4 regions of the Rhizobium sp. 01L419 genome follow, and region 1 is predicted to be linked to each of the others. Evidence: predicted binding sites of a transcription regulator. Region 1 holds the regulator's gene; each other region holds the start of a gene.

What was found. The regulator PhoB, encoded in region 1, activates phosphate uptake and scavenging genes when phosphate is short. The targets are predictions, from matches to a motif close to TGTCATNNANCTGTCAT.
Region 2: AC1DUP_RS27105 (NAD-glutamate dehydrogenase) is a predicted target of PhoB. The motif match lies at 3,109-3,125, and genes of this name have one in related genera.
Region 3: AC1DUP_RS29955 (toxic anion resistance protein) is a predicted target of PhoB. The motif match lies at 1,820-1,836, and genes of this name have one in related genera.
Region 4: AC1DUP_RS01535 (PhoX family protein) is a predicted target of PhoB. The motif match lies at 2,176-2,192, and genes of this name have one in related genera.

Annotation. Positions count from the first base shown of each region.
Region 1 is NZ_JBFTSM010000003.1:128,400-133,031, forward strand. Features, by position in the region: gene AC1DUP_RS07600 (alpha/beta fold hydrolase) at 1-97, opposite strand, end outside; gene AC1DUP_RS07605 (LysR family transcriptional regulator) at 477-1,400, shown strand; gene phoB (phosphate regulon transcriptional regulator PhoB) at 1,681-2,364, opposite strand; gene phoU (phosphate signaling complex protein PhoU) at 2,496-3,209, opposite strand; gene pstB (phosphate ABC transporter ATP-binding protein PstB) at 3,253-4,068, opposite strand; gene pstA (phosphate ABC transporter permease PstA) at 4,083-4,632, opposite strand, start outside.
Region 2 is NZ_JBFTSM010000016.1:90,534-95,165, forward strand. Features, by position in the region: gene AC1DUP_RS27105 (NAD-glutamate dehydrogenase) at 1-2,900, opposite strand, end outside; gene pdxY (pyridoxal kinase PdxY) at 3,178-4,053, shown strand; gene AC1DUP_RS27115 (carbonic anhydrase) at 4,114-4,632, shown strand, end outside.
Region 3 is NZ_JBFTSM010000019.1:136,555-141,186, reverse strand. Features, by position in the region: gene AC1DUP_RS29970 (glycerophosphodiester phosphodiesterase) at 1-335, opposite strand, end outside; gene AC1DUP_RS29965 (RidA family protein) at 335-802, opposite strand; gene AC1DUP_RS29960 (cell envelope integrity EipB family protein) at 953-1,792, shown strand; gene AC1DUP_RS29955 (toxic anion resistance protein) at 1,996-3,072, shown strand; gene AC1DUP_RS29950 (substrate-binding domain-containing protein) at 3,084-4,632, shown strand, end outside.
Region 4 is NZ_JBFTSM010000001.1:306,913-311,544, forward strand. Features, by position in the region: gene AC1DUP_RS01525 (alpha/beta hydrolase family protein) at 1-567, opposite strand, end outside; gene aptA (omega-aminotransferase AptA) at 708-2,036, opposite strand; gene AC1DUP_RS01535 (PhoX family protein) at 2,282-4,255, shown strand; gene AC1DUP_RS01540 (ArsR/SmtB family transcription factor) at 4,403-4,632, opposite strand, start outside.

The sequences.
Region 1 (4,632 bases):
CTGTCAGCGGCCAGCCGTGGCTGAAAACGATCGGCTGGCCTGTGCCCCAGTCTTTGTAGAAGATGTTTACGCCGTCTTTAGTCGTGATTGTAGGCATCGCGTCGCTCCATCTGCGCTGTTAAACATTCATTCGAAGATAATAAATCACTAAATAAAGCCATTCATCCACGCGCTATTGCAATAGCCGACGCAAGATTGCCACGCATGCCTCAACTTTCGAGGCCTAGGCACATGATCCGACACAAGAATTGGTCAGTCTCACATAATGTAGGTCAGCGCCGATGATTGCAGGTCACGACAGGTAGGCTTTTAGACATTTAGCTTTCCTTCTCTGACTGGACACAGTTCACTGCGAAATACTTCCGGTGAGGCGTTCGACTATGTCCCTAGATTGCGGCGTTAATTAAATCCCCCTTTTATCAAGGACAAATACCTTGTACGTTCGAGCTATGCCTTAAAGGCATAGCGAGGACGCGATGGAACTCAGGCATTTGCGTTATTTTATTGCTGTTGCGGAAGAGGGAAGCTTACTGACCGCAGCCGAGCGGCGGCTACACACTTCCCAGCCCTCACTCAGCAGGCAAATTCGCGATCTGGAAACCGAAGTCGGTGTAAAACTGCTGGAACGGCAGCCGCGCGGCGTGACGCTCACTGCCGCCGGTAAAGTGTTTCTTGATCACGCGCGGCTGGCGTTGTTGCAAGTCGAGGCGGCTGCGGAAGGGGCCCGGCGGGCAGAACAGCCGCAAAAGCAGTCGTTCACTATCGGTTTTCTCGCAGGGCAAGAGGTCGTGTGGCTACCCCACGCACTGCGCATTATTCGTGAGGAAGCGCCGGAGGTTGAAATCATATTGTCCAGTCAGTCTTCCCCGGACCTTGCTCTGGCGCTGATGCGAGGCAAGCTGGACGTCGCTTTCCTTCGCCCCGAGACGCAGAGTGTTGGTGTGTCGTTCAAGTTTTTAGCCAAGGAGCCACTGATCGCCGTGCTGCCGGCTGACCATCGCTTGACGTCGCAGAAAAAGATCCGGCCACAGGATCTTGCCCGCGAAACTTACGTCAGTTCGGCTAGAATTTCTCCGGTATTGCAATCCCTGATCCAGGAGTACGCGTCGAACGTTGGGATCACACTCAAGGCAGAGTACGAAGGTGAAGGCCTGCCATCAGCAATGTCGCTCGTCGTGTCTACAGGTGGAATAACGCTTATTCCGCTTTATGCGCAAAATATGCTGACGCCAAATGTCGTTGCTAGAGCACTTGAGGGTGTGCCTCCGACAATTGATCTCACCTTAGGATACAACGATTCAAATTCCTCACCTTTGCTCCGCCGATTTTTGTCTCGTTCTGATGAATTAGTCGCCAACGTACAAAATCAGAGCATCATCCGATATGCTGAAGTTCCATAGCAGAGCTCACGCTCATCTTGGTGACGGCTTCGATTGGCTAACGCCAGCAAGCCGACAGTCCCCTTCCGGCCCCAAATCAGTCGATGCTCAAGGCTCAGAGAATGTTCGCAATCGGCGCATAGCAGATGTCCCCGTCATCGCTTGAGCCCTCGCGATGCAAGGGGCATGTCGGTCAAGGTGTCAGCAAGGCAACGCCTACTCTTAAAAAGCCCACCCGAACAAACAAACGGGCCGCCCGGGAAAACCCGAGCGACCCGTTCGTGACCTCCGATCACTCGGATCAGGCTTCCATGGAATATCCCGCGCCGCGGACGGTGCGGATGACATCCTGCATGTTGGAGAAATTCAGCGCCTTGCGCAGGCGGCCGACATGGACGTCGACGGTGCGTTCATCCACGTAGATATCGTGACCCCAGACGCCATCGAGAAGCTGCGAGCGGGAGAAGACCCTGCCCGGCGACGACATCAGGAATTCCAAGAGGCGGAATTCGGTCGGGCCGAGGCGGACTTCGCGGCTCTTGCGATGGACGCGATGGGTTTCGCGATCGAGCTCGATATCACCACATTTCAAAACGGTGGAGAGAACCTCCGGACGGGCGCGTCGCAGCATCGCCTTGACGCGGGCAACGAGTTCCGGCGTGGAGAAGGGCTTGACGACATAGTCATCCGCGCCGGTCGAGAGACCGCGAACGCGCTCGCTCTCTTCGCCGCGTGCCGTCAGCATGATGATCGGCAGACGCTCGGTTTCCGGCCGCATGCGCAGCCGGCGGCAGAGCTCGATGCCGGAAACGCCCGGCAGCATCCAGTCAAGGATGAGCAGGTCCGGGGTGCGCTCCTGAAGCCGGATTTCGGCCTCGTCGCCACGGAGGATCGTATCCACCTCGAAACCTTCAGCCTCGAGATTGTAGCGGAGAAGCACGCTGAGTGCCTCTTCATCTTCAACAACTGCAACTCTTGGGATCATGCGTGTCAGTCTCCTAATGCATGATCCTTAAACCGGGGGTGATTTAAGCAAGGGACCATGCAGGAACTCGGAATTGGCTGCGACCCTTGCGCGCCCCAGCGCGGGGCGCGCACGCAATCGGCAGGTCCGGATTACTCCGTCACCGCACCAACGGTATTGGAGCTGTCGTCCTTCGGACGTTCGCCCTCCGGCTGGGCGCCGGTTGCCATGTAGTAGATCGTCTCGGCGATGTTGGTTGCATGGTCGCCGATGCGCTCGATGTTCTTGGCGCAGAAGAGAAGATGCGTGCAGCTCGTGATGTTGCGCGGATCTTCCATCATGTAGGTCAGGAGTTCGCGGAACAGCGAAGTGTACATCGCGTCGATCTCGTCGTCGCGTTCGCGGATCGCATTCGCCTTGTCAGCTGAACGATTGGTGTAGACGTCGAGCACTTCCTTGAGCTGGACGAGCGCCAGTTCGGAGAGATGCTCGAGGCCGCGGGCGAGCTTGCGCGGAACGCCGGTGCTCTGCACCGCGATGACGCGCTTTGCCGTGTTCTTGCCGAGATCGCCGACGCGCTCGAGGTCGGCGGCGATGCGGATCGAACCCATGATCTCGCGAAGGTCGGAGGCCATCGGCTGGCGACGGGCGATCGTGACGATCGCCTTGTCGTTGATCTCGCGCTCGGCGTGATCGAGGATCACATCGTCGGAAATGACCTTCTGAGCAAGCGCGGTATCGCCGTTGACGAGCGCGCGGACAGCGTCGCCGCCCATCTGTTCGGCAAGGCCACCCATCTCGGAAATGCGCCGGGACAGGAATTTCAGATCGTCATCGTAAGCAGAGAAAATATGTGTTGATGCCATGGGGCTTTGTCCTCGAAATCGGGAAGGCTTCACATCGCCAAAATCAGCCGAAGCGACCCATGATGTAGTCCTGGGTACGCGGATCGTCCGGGTTGGTGAACATCTTGTCGGTATCGTTCTCCTCGACCAGGTTGCCGAGGTGGAACATGGCCGTGCGCTGCGATACGCGAGCGGCCTGCTGCATGGAATGCGTCACGATGACGATCGTGTAGTTTTCACGCAGCTCGTGGATCAGCTCTTCGACCTTGGCAGTTGCGATCGGGTCGAGCGCCGAGCAGGGCTCGTCCATCAGGATGACTTCCGGGCTGACGGCAACGGCGCGTGCGATGCACAGACGCTGCTGCTGACCGCCGGAAAGGCCGGTGCCGGATTCATGCACGCGGTCCTTGACCTCGTTCCAGAGGCCGGCGCGCTGCAGGCTGGTCTCGACGATCTGGTCGAGGTCGGCCTTGGACTTGGCAAGGCCATGGATGCGCGGGCCGTAAGAAACGTTTTCATAGATCGTCTTCGGGAACGGGTTCGGCTTCTGGAAGACCATGCCGACGCGGGCGCGAAGTTCGACGACGTCGATGTCGGGATCGTAGATGTCGTCGCTATCGAGCGTGATCTTGCCGGTGACGCGGCAGCCGTCGATCGTGTCGTTCATGCGGTTCAGCGATCGCAGGAAGGTGGACTTGCCGCAGCCCGAGGGGCCGATCAGGGCGGTCACGGTGTTTTCGCGGACGTTCAGATTGACATCGAAAAGCGCACGCTTCTCGCCGTAATAAACGGAGACATCCTGACCGATCATCTTATACGGGACGTTGCTCATTTTCTGGTCCAGCGCCTTCTCGACTGCGGCTTCCGTCAACATGTTCATGATCTTTACTCCGTTTACCAGCGGCGCTCAAAGCGACGACGCAAGAGGATAGCTCCGAGGTTCATGACGATCAGGAACAGGAGCAGGACGATGATGGCACCCGAGGTTCTTTCCACGAAGGCGCGCTCGGCTTCATTGGCCCACATGTAGACCTGAACCGGAAGTGCCGTGGAAGGATCGAGCGGGCTGGACGGCGCCTGGGCGACGAAGGCGACCATGCCGATCAGCAGCAGCGGCGCGGTTTCGCCGAGTGCGTGGGCAAGGCCGATGATCGTGCCGGTCAGGATGCCGGGCATGGCAAGCGGCAGCACATGGTGGAACACCATCTGCATCTTGGAAGCACCGAGGCCGAGGGCGGCCGAGCGGATCGACGGCGGCACGGCGCGCAGTGCTGCGCGGGTGGCGATGATGATCGTCGGCAGCGTCATCAGGGTCAGCACCAGACCACCGACCAGCGGTGCCGAACGCGGCAGGCCGGCGAAGTTGATGAAGACCGACAGGCCGAGCAGACCGTAGACGATGGACGGCACGGCAGCGAGGTTGTTGATATTGACCTCGATCAGG
Region 2 (4,632 bases), on a different contig from region 1:
ACCGTAAAGGGTGTCGTCTGGATATCGATGTCCATTTCGCGGAAGTGGCGTTTCACCGTTTCCCAGGCGCCACGGGCGGTGATGCCCATTTTCTTGTGGTCGTAACCGGCCGAACCACCCGAAGCGAAGGCGTCGTCCAGCCAGAAGCCCGCTTCCTGAGCAAGGGCATTGGCGGTGTCGGAAAAGGTTGCCGTACCCTTGTCGGCAGCGACGACGAAATAGGGGTCATCGCCATCCAGACGCACGGTATTGTCAGGCGGGAGGATATCGGCGCCGGAAATGTTGTCAGTGATGGAAAGCAGCGTACGGATATAGGTCTTGTAGGCTTCCCTGCCTGCATTGAAGATCTCATCGCGGCTGCCACCGACCGGGAGTTTCTTGGGATAGAAACCACCTTTTGCGCCGACGGGCACGATCACGGCGTTCTTGACCTGCTGCGCCTTCACGAGACCCAGAACTTCGGTGCGGTAGTCCTCGGCGCGGTCCGACCAGCGCAGGCCGCCACGGGCGACGCGGCCGAAGCGCAGGTGCACCCCTTCTACTTCCACGCCGTAGACGAAGATTTCGCGGAAGGGCTTCGGTTCCGGCAGGCCATCCACCAGGTGCGGGTCAAGCTTGAAGGCGAGCATCGCCTTCGGTGTTCCATCGGCACTGCGCTGGAAATAATTGGTGCGCAGCGTTGCATCGACGATATTGACATAGCGGCGCAGGATACGATCGTCATCCAGGCTCGGCACGTCGGCAAGCTCGGCTTCGATTGCCCGATGCAGTTCGGCGAGCTTCTTGATACGCGCCTTTTCCGACAGCTTCGTATCGAGCGTGTCGTGGAACAGGCGGAAGATCGAAGCGGCGATAACAGGATATTTGTCGAGGGTGGTTGCGATATAATCCTGCGAATAGGCGATGCCGGCCTGGCGCAGATAGCGCGCATAGGCGCGCAGCACACTAACCTCGCGGGCCGAGAGACCGGCCGACAGGATCAGCCTGTTGAAGCTGTCATTGTCGATCGTGTCGCTGAAGGCTGCGACGAAGGCCTCTTCGAGCGGTGCGCCAAAACGTGCGAGGTCAATGTCCGCACCGCTGCGAGCCTCGAGTTCCATGTCGTGCAGCACGACGATGTTGATGGCGCTGTCGGTGGCCGGAATTTCGATATCGAAGGTCCGTTCGCTCAGGACGTTGAAGCCGAGGTTTTCGAGTAGAGGCACGCGGCGCGATAGCGGCAGCTGCTCGCCGCTATGGAAGATCTTCAGCGACAGGATACGGCCGCGTTCATCGTCCTGGCGATAGTAGAATTCGATGCGGATCGGCTCGCCGGCGGCGCATGCGGCGATGTCGGGCAGATCGCCGACCGCTTCATCCGGCGTGAAGGCTTCCTGGAAGGCGTTGCTGACGCCGAGCTTCGGCGCCTTGGGGCCGGCGAGCATCTCGAAGCGGCTGTCCCAGCGCGCGGTGATCTGGCGGATCGTCTCCTCGAGCTTGGCCTGATGGATGCGCGGCGTCTTACCGCCCGAGCGGCCGATGATGAAATGCACGCGCGCCACACCGCCTTCCGGGAAGGCCGGATAATAGGCGGAAACACGGCCATCATAGACGGTTTTCAGATAGGCACCGATGCGTTCACGCACGATCGAGTCATATTCCTCGCGCGGTACGAAGATGATGACCGAGACGAAACGGTCGAAATGGTCGATGCGCGGCAGCACCCGCACGCGCGGGCGATCGGCGAGGTCATTGATCTGCTCTGCAAAGGTCGCGAGCAGCGGCGTATCGATCTGAAAGAGATCGTCACGCGGATAGGATTCCAGGGTGTTGTCGAGCATGCGGCCCGAGTGGCTCATCGGGTCGAAGCCGAAATGCTCCTTCACCTTTTCGATCTTGGACCGCAGCAACGGAATTTCGCTGGCAGAGGAAGTGTAAGCAGTCGAGGTGAACAGGCCGACGATGCGGAGTTCCCCCGTTACGTTGCCCTGTGCGTCGAAGCGCTTGACGCCGACATAATCCATGTAGGCGCGGCGATGGACCGTGGATTTCACGTTGGCTTTAGTGACGATCAGGAAATCGGGACCATCGAGGAAGGCGAGAATTTCGGGTGTCGTCGTCACGGCGTCCTTGCCGGTGCGCAGAACAAGAACCTCGGGGTTGGAGAGTATGCCGAGGCCTGTTCCCTTGTCGCGTTCGACCTTGGAATCGGGACCCTTGCCGGAATAGACGTAGTCGCGCATGCCCAGGAAGGTGAAGTTCTCGTCGTGCAGCCAGGTCAGGAAGGCGATCGCCTCGTCGCGGTCGGCTTTCTTGCGGCTGGCACTGTAATTCGAAAGCTCTGAAATCACCTCATCGACGCGGGCAAGCATCGGCTTCCAGTCGGAAACGGCAAGCTCTACCTGCTCGAGCACTGCCTTGATCCGCTTGATCAGGTCGGCGGCCTGGGAGGGGCTGAGCGGCGAAATGTGAAGCTGGATATGGCTCACCCGCTTTGCCGGATCGCTCGGCACATCGGCGGAATAGAGTTCCGGGGCCTTGCCTTCTTCCAGGATCAGGATCGGATGAACTGCCATGTAGATGTCGCGGTAGGTGCTGGTCACCTCGCCCATGACGGATTCGTAGAGGAAGGGCTTGTTGTGATCGGTCACCGAAAGGATGGAGATTGCGACGCCATCGGGGGTGACGTCGGCGACTGTGTCGATACTGACACGCGGCGTTTTGCCGTTCCAGGCGGCGAGCTCGGCTGCCGAGTGCACGGCGGAAAGCGCAAGCATTTCCGGTGTGTAGAGGTCGAGGTCGTCGCCGCTTGCGCGGCCAAAGAGGAATTCGGGATCGAGATGGGGCTCGCCGGTCGCGGCGGCGATCTTGCGCGCGCTCTCGATCTGTTTTTCCCGTTTCGGATTGTTTCTGGCGGCCATGGATCATCCCCCCGATTTGTTTTGATGTGGGCAAGTTAGCAGAAGGCTCTTCGAAAGAATCCTTAAAAGAGGGCTTCGAAAAGTAGTTTTCGTTCTTTTTTGACGGTGCTGATGAGAGATTTCGAAAGTTTTCGGGTCGTTTTGTGCCGATGGACTGCAAAGCGTCCTTGTCTGGCTTTTCCGACCCGCTGCACATTTCCACGCTCGCATGAAGAATGGTTGACAGCGCCTCGTCAAAAAGATCATCAACGGCGGTCGAAATTCGGAATCGGATGTCATGTCGGAAAACGCATCAGGCGCAGTCATCGTCATCTCCAGCCATGTCGTGCGGGGGTCGGTTGGAAACCGCGCCGCGGTCTTCGCGCTGGAAACGCTCGGCCACCAGGTCTGGGCGCTGCCGACGATCGTGTTGCCTTGGCATCCCGGTCACGGCCGTTCGACACGCCTCACCTTCGCAGAGGCCGATTTCGATGCGGCGATCGACGATCTCATCCGTGCGCCGTGGATCGGCGAGGTCAAGGCTGTCTTGTCGGGTTATTTTGGCAACGCTGCCCAGGCCCGCTCCGTCGCGAAACTCGTTGCATCCCTGCGCGAAAATAACCCGGAACTGCTCTATGTCTGCGATCCAGTCATGGGTGATCTCGGCGGCCTCTACGTGCCGGAAGCGACAGCCGAGGCGATCCGTGACCACCTGATACCGATCGCCTCGCTCGCAACGCCGAACCGCTACGAACTTGCCTGGCTTTCGGGCGCCGCGCTCGATGACAACAGCGCGGTCATGGAAGCCGCACTTGCGCTCGGTCCCTCACGCATGCTGGTTACATCCGCGGTGCCGATGATGGCGGGCGGTACCGGCAATCTCTATCTCTCCGGAAAGCATGCCTTGCTTGCCGAACATCGTGTCGTCGAGAACCCGCCGAACGGGCTCGGCGACCTGCTCGCTGCCCTTTTCCTGTCCCGCCTGCTATCGGGCATGGAGGATGAAAAGGCGCTGCAGCTTGCGACGGCAAGTGTGTTCGAAGTGCTGGCACGCGCCGTCAAGCGCGGCAGCAACGAATTGATGCTGGCAAGCGATGCCTCCAGCCTTTCGACACCCATGGCGATGGTGCAGATGCGTCACCTTGTCCACCCGGCCCAGCGACGGAAGAAATAGGCTTCACGCTTTTGCAGTGCAGCAGTTGATCTTGGGTTCGTCGCGCTGTAATCCAAGGGTATGATGAGCTTTCCCAACTCCCTTCTGGACGGTTATCGCAACTTCATGAACGGGCGCTATGCCGATGCCCGCGATCGGTATCGGCAGCTTGCGGAAAATGGGCAGAACCCGACAACGCTCATGATTGCCTGTTCAGACTCTCGCGCGGCTCCCGAACTGATCTTTGATGCTGGACCAGGTGAACTCTTCGTGATCCGCAATGTCGCCAACCTGGTGCCACCCTATGAGCCGGATGGTCACTTCCATTCGACGTCGGCGGCGCTCGAATTTGCGGTTCAGGCTCTGAAGGTCCAGAATATCGTCGTCATGGGCCACGGCCGCTGTGGTGGCATCCGCGCCGCACTCGATCCGGACGCCGAGCCTTTGTCGCAGGGCGATTTCATCGGCCGTTGGATGTCGCTCGTTCGTCCCGCCGCCGAACAGATCGGCAGCAATGACGTGATGACGCAGGGCGAACGGCAGACTGCGCTGGAGCGGGTTTCGATCCGTAACTCGATCAACAATCTCAGGACTTTCCCC
Region 3 (4,632 bases), on a different contig from region 1:
AGTTCCAGCACCAGCGGTACTTTTCCCTTCACGAGGTGAAGAAGCTGCTTCAGCGTCGGCACCTTGTCCTTCGTGCCGCCGACAGCAATCAGCCCGAGTTCCTGGGAGGTCCGTTCGCGCACATCGCCCTTGAGGTTGCAGAGACGTTCCAGATCTTCATCATGGAAGATGACCGGCACGGCATCGGAGGCGTAATGCAGGTCGCATTCGATGGCAAAGCCCGCTTCGACGGCGCGCGAAAAGGCCGAGAGCGTGTTTTCCCAGACGGCGTTGTTGAGGTCATGATAGCCGCGATGCGCGACCGGCAGCTCTTTGATCCAGTCGGCATTCGTCATTATGCGATTTCCATGATAGCATCGATTTCGACTGCGGCATTGAGCGGCAGGGCAGCCATGCCGACCGCGGCGCGGGCATGTTTGCCGGCTTCGCCGAGCACGCCGGCGATCAGGTTCGAAGCGCCATTGATGACAAGGTGCTGCTCGACGAATTCGGGTACCGATGCAACAAAGCCGTTAAGCTTGATGACCCGGCGAATGCGGCCGAGATCGCCGCCGAGTGCCGCCTTTGCCTGCGCGAGAATGTTGATGGCGCAAAGTTCAGCGGCGCGCTGACCGGTGGCGACGTCGACATTCTTGCCGAGGTGGCCGGTAACGGCGACCTTGCCGGACTCGAGAGGCAACTGGCCGGAAATGGTGAGAAGATTGCCGCTGATGACATAAGGGACGTAGTTGGCAGCAGGTGCGGCAGCTTCGGGAAGGGTTATCCCCATTTCCGACAGACGCGCGGCGATTTGATCGGACATTTTCGTCTCCGCTTTTGTTGTCAATTCTTCAAAAATTATGCATCAAGACTAGAATCTTTAATGTGACAGTTTCGAGCCTCGACTTGGCCGCCTCGATTTGGCCGAAACGGTTCTTATAACATCGCGGACGAGTCCAACAGGAGTTAATGAATGTTCCGATCGTCACTTGCCGCTCTTCTCCTCGCAAGCGTTTCCGCCAATGTCTCCGCGGCCGCGCCGGCGACGAGCGCTGTGATCGCGACCGGGCTCGTTGCTCACCGCGCGGTTTACGACCTGGAACTGAAGGACGCCTCGGAACGCTCCGGCATCTCCTCCATGTACGGCCGTATGGTCTATGAGTTCGACGGCAATTATTGCGAAGGCTTCACCACGAATTTCCGCTTCGTCACCCAGATCGACACGGGCGATAGCGTGCGCGTCAGCGACCAGCAGACCAAGACCTTCGAGAGCCTGAAGGACGGCAAGTTCACCTTCGACACAAAGTCCTTCACCGACGACCAGCTCGACAAGGAAGTCAACGGCGCGGCCGAGGATAAGCCGGAAGGCGTGAAGGTCGACCTGACGCAGCCGGCTAGCCGTGAGCTGCAGCTCGCCGAAAGCCGGTTCCCGACCGAGCATATGCTCGATGTCATCCAGAACGCCAAAGACGGCAAGCGCTTCTTCGAAGCTCGCGTTTTCGATGGCTCTGATGACGGCGACAAATCACTGGTCACCACGACCATCGTCGGCAAGCAGGAAACCCCGGCCACCGATGAGGCCGATGCCGGCAATGCCGGCCAGTTCTCCAAGACCGCCTTCTGGCCGGTGACGATCTCTTATTTCAACGAGAATGCCAAATCGGATACTCTGCCGGTCTACCGCATGTCGTTCAAGCTCTATGAGAACGGCATCACGCGCGACCTGACGATGGACTACGGCGATTTCGTGCTGACCGGCAAGCTCGCTAATCTCGAACTTCTCGACAAGAAGGCCGCGCCGACCTGCCAGTAAGGCGGGTTTTGTCGCTCCTTAACCAACTGTCATAAAAGCGTATTTCTAGTACAGCTAAACTGTCGTCCCGATGAGTCATCGCGGGCCGGTACGCGTGGAAGTCTGCCTTTTCCGGCCCTGCAGCGTGGATGGCCCATTTGCTCCGACAATGGGTTTGCAATTCGTAAGACCAATTGCGCCACAAGCCGAGAAAGACGACCCGAATGGCCGATACCGATCTCGCGACTATGCAGAATGCCTCTCTGCCGGCGATTGCCGCCGATCCCTCCGAAATAGCCCGCATCACCGATAATATCAGTATCACTGACCGCGCCGGAATCTCCGTCTTCGGAGACCGGGCGCAGCAGTCTGTGAGCGACTATTCCGACAGGATCTTGCGCGAGGTGCGCAACAAGGATCTCGGTGAGGTCGGCAAGCTTCTAACCGACATCATCCTGAAATCGAAGAGCCTCGATCCTGCGTCGTTGAAGGAGAAGGGTTTCCTCAGCCGCATGTTCCTCTCTGCCCAGGCACGCATCGAACGGTTCAAGGAAGAGTTTGAGGATGTCGCGGGTCAGATCGACCGTATCGGGCTGGAACTCGACCGCCACAAGGATACGCTGCGCCGTGATATCGCCTTGCTCGACGATCTGCACGAGGAGACGAAACAGTCGATCATCCGGCTCGACGCCTATGTGCAGGCCGGGAAGAATTTCGCTGACCATTTCCGTGCGATCGAGTTGCCGAAACTGAAGAGCGCAGCCGATGCCGCGACGTCGGCGCCCGGCGGCGGCATGCTGGAAGCGCAGACCTATCAGGACAGCGTCCAGGCGCTCGACCGACTGGAGAAACGCATCTTCTATCTGCAGCAGGCTCGTCAGCTCGGCATCCAGCAGCTTCCGCAGATCCGCATCGTCCAGGCTGGCGACGAGACGCTGATCGAGAACCTTCAGGCCACCTCGGCACTGACGGTTCCGGCCTGGAAGCAGAAGATGGTCATCCTGCTCGGGCTTAGCAGGCAGAAATCGGCCCTCGATCTGCAGAAGACGGTCACTGACGCCACCAATGACATGATCCGCCAGGCCTCCGAAATGATGAAGGATCAGGCGATCGCCATCGAGCAGCAGTCGCAGCGCGGCATCGTTGATATGGAGACGCTTGCCAAGGCCAATCAGGATCTGATCGACACTGTAACCGGCGTGCTGCGCGTCCAGGAGGAGGGCCGTAAGAAGCGCGCTGAGGCCGAGCAGCATATGGAACAACTGACGATCGACCTCAAGAAGGCGATGACACAGGCGTGACCGGCAAAAACATGATCCGATCACTCGTCTCCGCACTGGCGCTGTCTGGTCTGGCGGCGCTGGCCGGCTGCGATGCTTTCAGCAGCGGCCCTGACTTCTCGATCGTTTCCGGGTCGGAAAACACCGTCCTGCAGCCGATCGTCGAGGAATTCTGCAAGGAGAAGCATGCGACCTGCTCCTTCAAATATGAGGGCACGCTCGATATCGGCCTCGCGCTGCAAAGCAATCAGGGCGTTGAGCAGGACGCCGTCTGGCCCGCTTCCAGCGTCTGGGTCGACATGTTCGACACAAGGCGCAGGGTCAAGGACCTGACGTCGGTGGCGCAGACGCCCGTCATCTTCGGTGTGCGCAAGTCGAAGGCCGAACAGCTCGGCTGGATCGGAAAGGATGTCTTCATGAAGGATATCCTGGCAGCCGTGGATAGCGGCTCGCTGAAGTTCCTGATGACATCAGCCACTCAGTCGAATTCAGGGGCCAGCGCCTATCTCGCCATGCTCTCAAGCGCGCTCGGCAACAAGCCGGTGATCGAGCCCGGCGATCTCGACGACAAGACGGTCCAGGACACCGTTCGAAGTCTGCTTGCCGGCGTTGCACGCTCCTCCGGCTCTTCGGGCTGGCTCGCCGACCTCTATACGGATTCCGCTGGCAAGGGCACGATCTACGATGCCATGTGGAACTACGAGGCGGTCATCAAGGAAACCAACGACAAACTGTCAGGCATGGGCAAGGAGCCGCTTTACGCCATCTATCCCGCCGACGGCGTGGCGATGGCGGATTCACCGATCGGTTTCGTCGATCATGGCCGCGGCGCCGAGGTACAGACCTTCTTCAAGGATCTGCTTGCCTATTTACGTTCGCCCGATGTCCAGAAGAAGATCGCCGAAACCGGCCGCCGCCTGCCGCTCGGCAGTGTGACTGCGCAGCTGGAGCCGAGCTGGAACTTCGATCCCACGAGACTGGTGACAGCTGTCCGCATGCCGGAACCAACGGTGATCCGCCAGGCACTCACGCTTTATCAGGCCGCACTTCGCAAGCCGTCGCTGACGGCGCTCTGCCTCGACTTCTCCGGCTCGATGCAGGGAGACGGCGAGAAGAGTCTGCAGGAGGCGATGCGTTTCCTGTTCACGCCGGAAGAGGCGAGCAAGGTGCTGGTGCAGTGGTCGCCTGCTGACCGCATTTTCGTCATTCCCTTCGATGCCAATGTCCGCAATATATTTTCGGGCTCGGGCGACGCGATGGAGCAGCAGGGGCTTCTCAATGCAGTTGCCGGCCAGCATGCCGGCGGCGGCACCAATATGTATGCCTGCGCCGAGCGCGCGCGCCAGCAGATGGCGAAAACCGGGGACCTCGGCAATTATCTGCCGGCGATCATCATCATGACCGATGGCAGATCCGATGATCAAAGTGCGGCCTTCATGAGCGATTGGAACGCGATGGAGCCACACGTGCCGATCTTCGGCATTACTTTCGGCGATGCGGACAAGACCCAGCTCGCCAATCTGGCGGCGGCGACGGCGGCGCGTGTCTTCGACGGTCGGTCGGACCTTGCGGCAGCATTCC
Region 4 (4,632 bases), on a different contig from region 1:
GTCAGCCATGCAATTCTTCGTCACAACAGCCGCATCGAAACGACCGCCTGCCAGTTCGACGACCGTCCAGCCGCCGAGCGAATGGCCGATCGCGGCAATCCGATCGGATGCCACGCCGCCCGTCAGATCCGTATTGTCGAGCAGAGCATCGATCGTGCGGCTGAGATCGCCGGGGCGCCTCCATAATTCGACAGCGTCAGACTTCCGCATATCGAATGTGGTCGTGCCGGGATGATCGGGTGCAGCGACGACATAGCCTGCGTGCACGAGATCGGCGGCGAGCCAGGCGAGGTTGCGCCAGCTTCCGCCATAGCCATGGGAGAGCACGACCAACGGATGTGGGCCGGGCACGGGTTCGGCATCCCTGATGACGGGCTGGCCGATAAAGGCCGGCGTTTCGCCCAGAAGGACTGGGGCGGCATCTGATGCCGTCGGATACCAGATGCTGACATGGACGGGACGATCGGTGTTTTTGCCGGGCAGGGTGATTTCACGGAAGCCGGTTCCGGCATGTGCTGCCGATACCAGCAGCAGGAGCAGGGGGAGAATAAAGACAAGTCTTGGCATGGGATCTCCATTGGGTTGGTTTGCCCTGTCTGGAGGAAATCCCTGACACCGGAGACCGATAACGCGATCAAGGTCGCCGACATCAAAAGAAAAGGCGAGGCCGGAGCCTCGCCCTTGAATTCAAGTCGGGACTATCGAGATCAGATGTTGTTCTGCAGGATCGTACGCAGCTTGCCGAAGAGCTCGTCGATGTGCTTCTTCTCGATGATCAACGGCGGGGAGAGCGCGATGATGTCGCCTGTCGTGCGGATCAAAAGTCCGCTTTCGTAAGCCTTGAGGAAGGCCGTGAAGGCGCGCTTGGTCGGCTCACCGGCGATCGGGTCGAGTTCGATCGCGCCGATAAGGCCGGTATTTCTGATGTCGATGACATTGGGGCAATCCTTCAGCGAGTGCAGCGCATCGGCCCAGTAGTCGGAAAGCTCGGCTGCGCGGGTCAGCAGGCCTTCTTCCTTGTAGGTGTCGAGCGTCGCGAGTGCTGCGGCCGAGGCGATCGGGTTCCCGGAATAGGTATAGCCGTGGAAGAACTCGATCATGTGCTCGGGGCCGTTCATGAAGGCATCATGGATTTCCGAGGTCACGAAGACGGCGCCCATCGGGATGACGCCGTTGGTCAGGCCCTTGGCGGTGACCATGATATCGGGCTTCACGTCGTAATACTGGGCGGCAAAGGGAGCGCCCAAACGACCGAAACCGGTGATGACTTCGTCGAAGATCAGCAGAATGCCGTGCTTGGTGCAGATTTCGCGCAGCTTCTGCAGATAACCCTTCGGCGGAATGAGAACGCCGGTGGAGCCGGCGACCGGCTCGACGATGACGGCAGCGACCGTGGAAGCGTCATGCAGGGTAACGATGCGCTCGAGTTCGGTGGCGATATCGCCGCCATGCTCGGGTTCGCCGCGGGTGAAGTTGTTCTTGCCGGGCAGGTGGGTGTGCGGCATGTGGTCAACGCCGGTCAGCAGCGTGCCGAACATCTTGCGATTGGTGACGATGCCGCCGACTGAGATGCCGCCGAAGTTGACGCCGTGATAGCCACGCTCGCGGCCGATCAGGCGGAAGCGTGAGCCATTGCCCTGCACGCGATGATAGGCGAGCGCCACCTTGAGCGCCGTTTCCACCGATTCAGAACCGGAATTGGTGAAGAGGACGTGATCCAGGCCATCAGGCGCGATGTCGACCAGGCGGTTGGCAAGCTCGAAAGCCTTGGGATGGCCGAGCTGGAAGGCCGGGGCGTAATCGAGTTCGCCCGCCTGCTCGCTGATCGCCTCCGTGATCTTCGGACGGCAGTGGCCGGCATTCACGCACCAGAGGCCAGCCGTACCGTCCAGAACCTCGCGGCCGTCATGGGTCTTGTAGTACATGTCCTTCGCGCTCACGAAGAGGCGCGGTTCCTTCTTGAACTGGCGGTTCGCGGTAAAGGGCATCCAAAAGGCGCGAAGGTCGTTTGGCGTTGCATTCAGGCGGTTGGACATGCTGTTCTCCTGGCGGTCGGGGAGGTCGGTCCCGTTCAAGGCTTTGCGCCGTTTATTTTTACTGCCCGGTCAAATTATCAGCGCCCGGCAAGGCGTCAAGCCGGAGAAGCGCCGCCTCTGCCGTTCCCGGACACTCGAGCGTCATCAATCCTTCGCCCGGCATTGCTACAAAAATCGATGGCCGCAATGGCCAAGGACGTTTCATTCATTTCCTTGAAATTCAACCACTTTTACCGGAGGTAGTCATGACGGACCGCCAGAAAACCAGGCCGCGCCCAAATCCGCGGCGTGCATTTGCGCCGAGCTACGGCACCATTCTCGAAGAAGGCGTTCGTCGCCGTGCCGTTCTCAAGGGCTTCATTGCAGCCATGGGGGCGGCCGCTTTTGCGCCGGCGCTCGAAGCAACGAAGGCAGAAGCTGCGGATTCGACGCTTACTTTCCCCGAACTGAAGCGCGTGCGCGACACCGCCGATCACTGGCCTGATGGTTACGAGCGCCAGATCCTCGTGCGCTGGGGTGACGCTCTCTTTGCCGACAGCCCGGAATTCGATGTCGCCAAGCTCGACGGCAAAGCCGCCGAGCGCCAGTTCGGCTACAATAACGACTTCACGCAGTTCCTGCCGCTGCCGTGGGGTGAGAAGAGCTCCGATCACGGCCTGCTGGTCGTCAGTCATGAATATGCGACGCCCTTTCTGATGTTTCCGGGTCTGACAGCGGACAACTACCGCGAGAAAATGACCGAGGATCAGATCCGGGCCGTCATGGCGGCTGTCGGCGTCTCTGTTTTGGAAGTGCGCAAGGACGGCAACCAATGGCAGGTGGTCAAGGACGGAAAGTATAACCGCCGCATCCACATGAGCACGGAAATCGGCATTTCCGGCCCGGCGACGGGTGACGACCGTCTCAAGACGAAGGCTGATCCGACCGGTACCGTCGTTTTCGGCACGATCTCGAACTGCAATGGCGGCATCACGCCCTGGGGCACGATGCTCTCTGGCGAAGAAGGCGCAATGGACGTCTTTGCCGGCGACTATAAAAAACTGCCGAACCAGGAACTGGTCGAACGCCAGGGCTGGGACGAGGATGAGAACGACATCTATTCCGTCAGCCGCGTCGAGCCGCGCTTCAAGTTCGAGGAAGAGCCGAACGAGTGGATGCGCTTCGACTGGGTGGTCGAAATCGATCCGTTCGATCCCTCGGCAAAGCCGGTCAAGCGCACGTCGCTCGGCCGCATGACGCACGAGGGTGCGCAATGTTGCGTCGCCCCCGATGGCCGCGTCGTGGTCTTCATGGGTGATGATGACGATTTCGAATATATCTACCGCTTCGTCACCCGCGACCCGTGGAACCCTAGCGATCGCGCCGCCAACAAGGATCTGCTCGACCATGGCACGCTGTCGGTCGCCAAGTTCGAAAGCGACGGCACGATGCGCTGGATCCCGCTGATCGCCGGCGAAGGCCCGCTGACGGCGGAAGCCGGCTTCAGGACGCAGGCCGACGTCGTTCTCGCCACGCGCACTGCAGCGGACTTGGTTGCTGCTACGCCGATGGACGGCCCGGAAGGCTTCATTCCGCATCTCGGCACCGGCAAACTCTATGTCGCCATGACCGAGAACGAGGATCGCCTGCCGAAGGGCCAGGGTGACGACGAGAAGGAACAGGTCAACGTCGCCAATCCGCGTGGCCCCAACCCGCATGGACATCTGCTGGAACTGGTGGCTCCCGGCGGTCCGGACAAGCCGGACTACGCAGCCGAGAGCTTCAAATGGGATGTCTTCGTTCTCTGCGGCGATCCGGCCAAGCCCGAAGACCAGGCGATGTTCCATCCGGCGACCACCTCGGCCGGCTGGTTCACCGACCCCGATAACCTGGCTGTCGATCCGGCAGGCCGCCTTTGGGTGACCACCGACGGTCCGCCGCCAGAAGGCATTGCCGATTCCGTCTATGTGATGGATACGGAAGGTCCGGGGCGCGCCCTGCCGAAGCTCATCTATATCGCGCCTGTCGGTTCGGAGACTTGCTCGCCGACCTTCACTTCCGACGGCTCCAGCGTATTCCTCTCGGTCCAGCATCCGGGCGAATTGCGCATGGCCGACAACGAGGACGCAACCTCGATGGAAGATGCCGGCACCAACTGGCCGGACTTCAAGCCGGGCGTGCCGGCCCGTCCGTCGCTCGTCGTGCTGACACGCGGCAATAACGGAGTGGTGGGCAGCTAACCCTGCCTTGTCTCAATCAAACGAGACCGGCAACTCTTGCGAGTTGCCGGTCTCTAAGCTTGGCGTGCTGAAAAATAGCACAAGCGGCGTCCGCGGAAATAATTCCTTCGGGACGCTGCTCAGGCTGACGTCATGTCAGCACTGACATCAGGCTGCAGACCTGCTCCGGTTCTGCGTCACGTAGATATCCTCGAGTGTTGCGAGGATTTTCATGACTGGCTCGGAGTTGCTTGAATAGTAGATCGTCTGTGCATCACGACGGGTCTTGACCAGCTTCTGAGCGCGCAATTTCGACAGATGCTGGGAGAGGGCCGACTGGCTCAGGCCGACCTGGGTGGCGAGAACGCCGACAGGCACTTCTCCCTTTACCAGGCTGG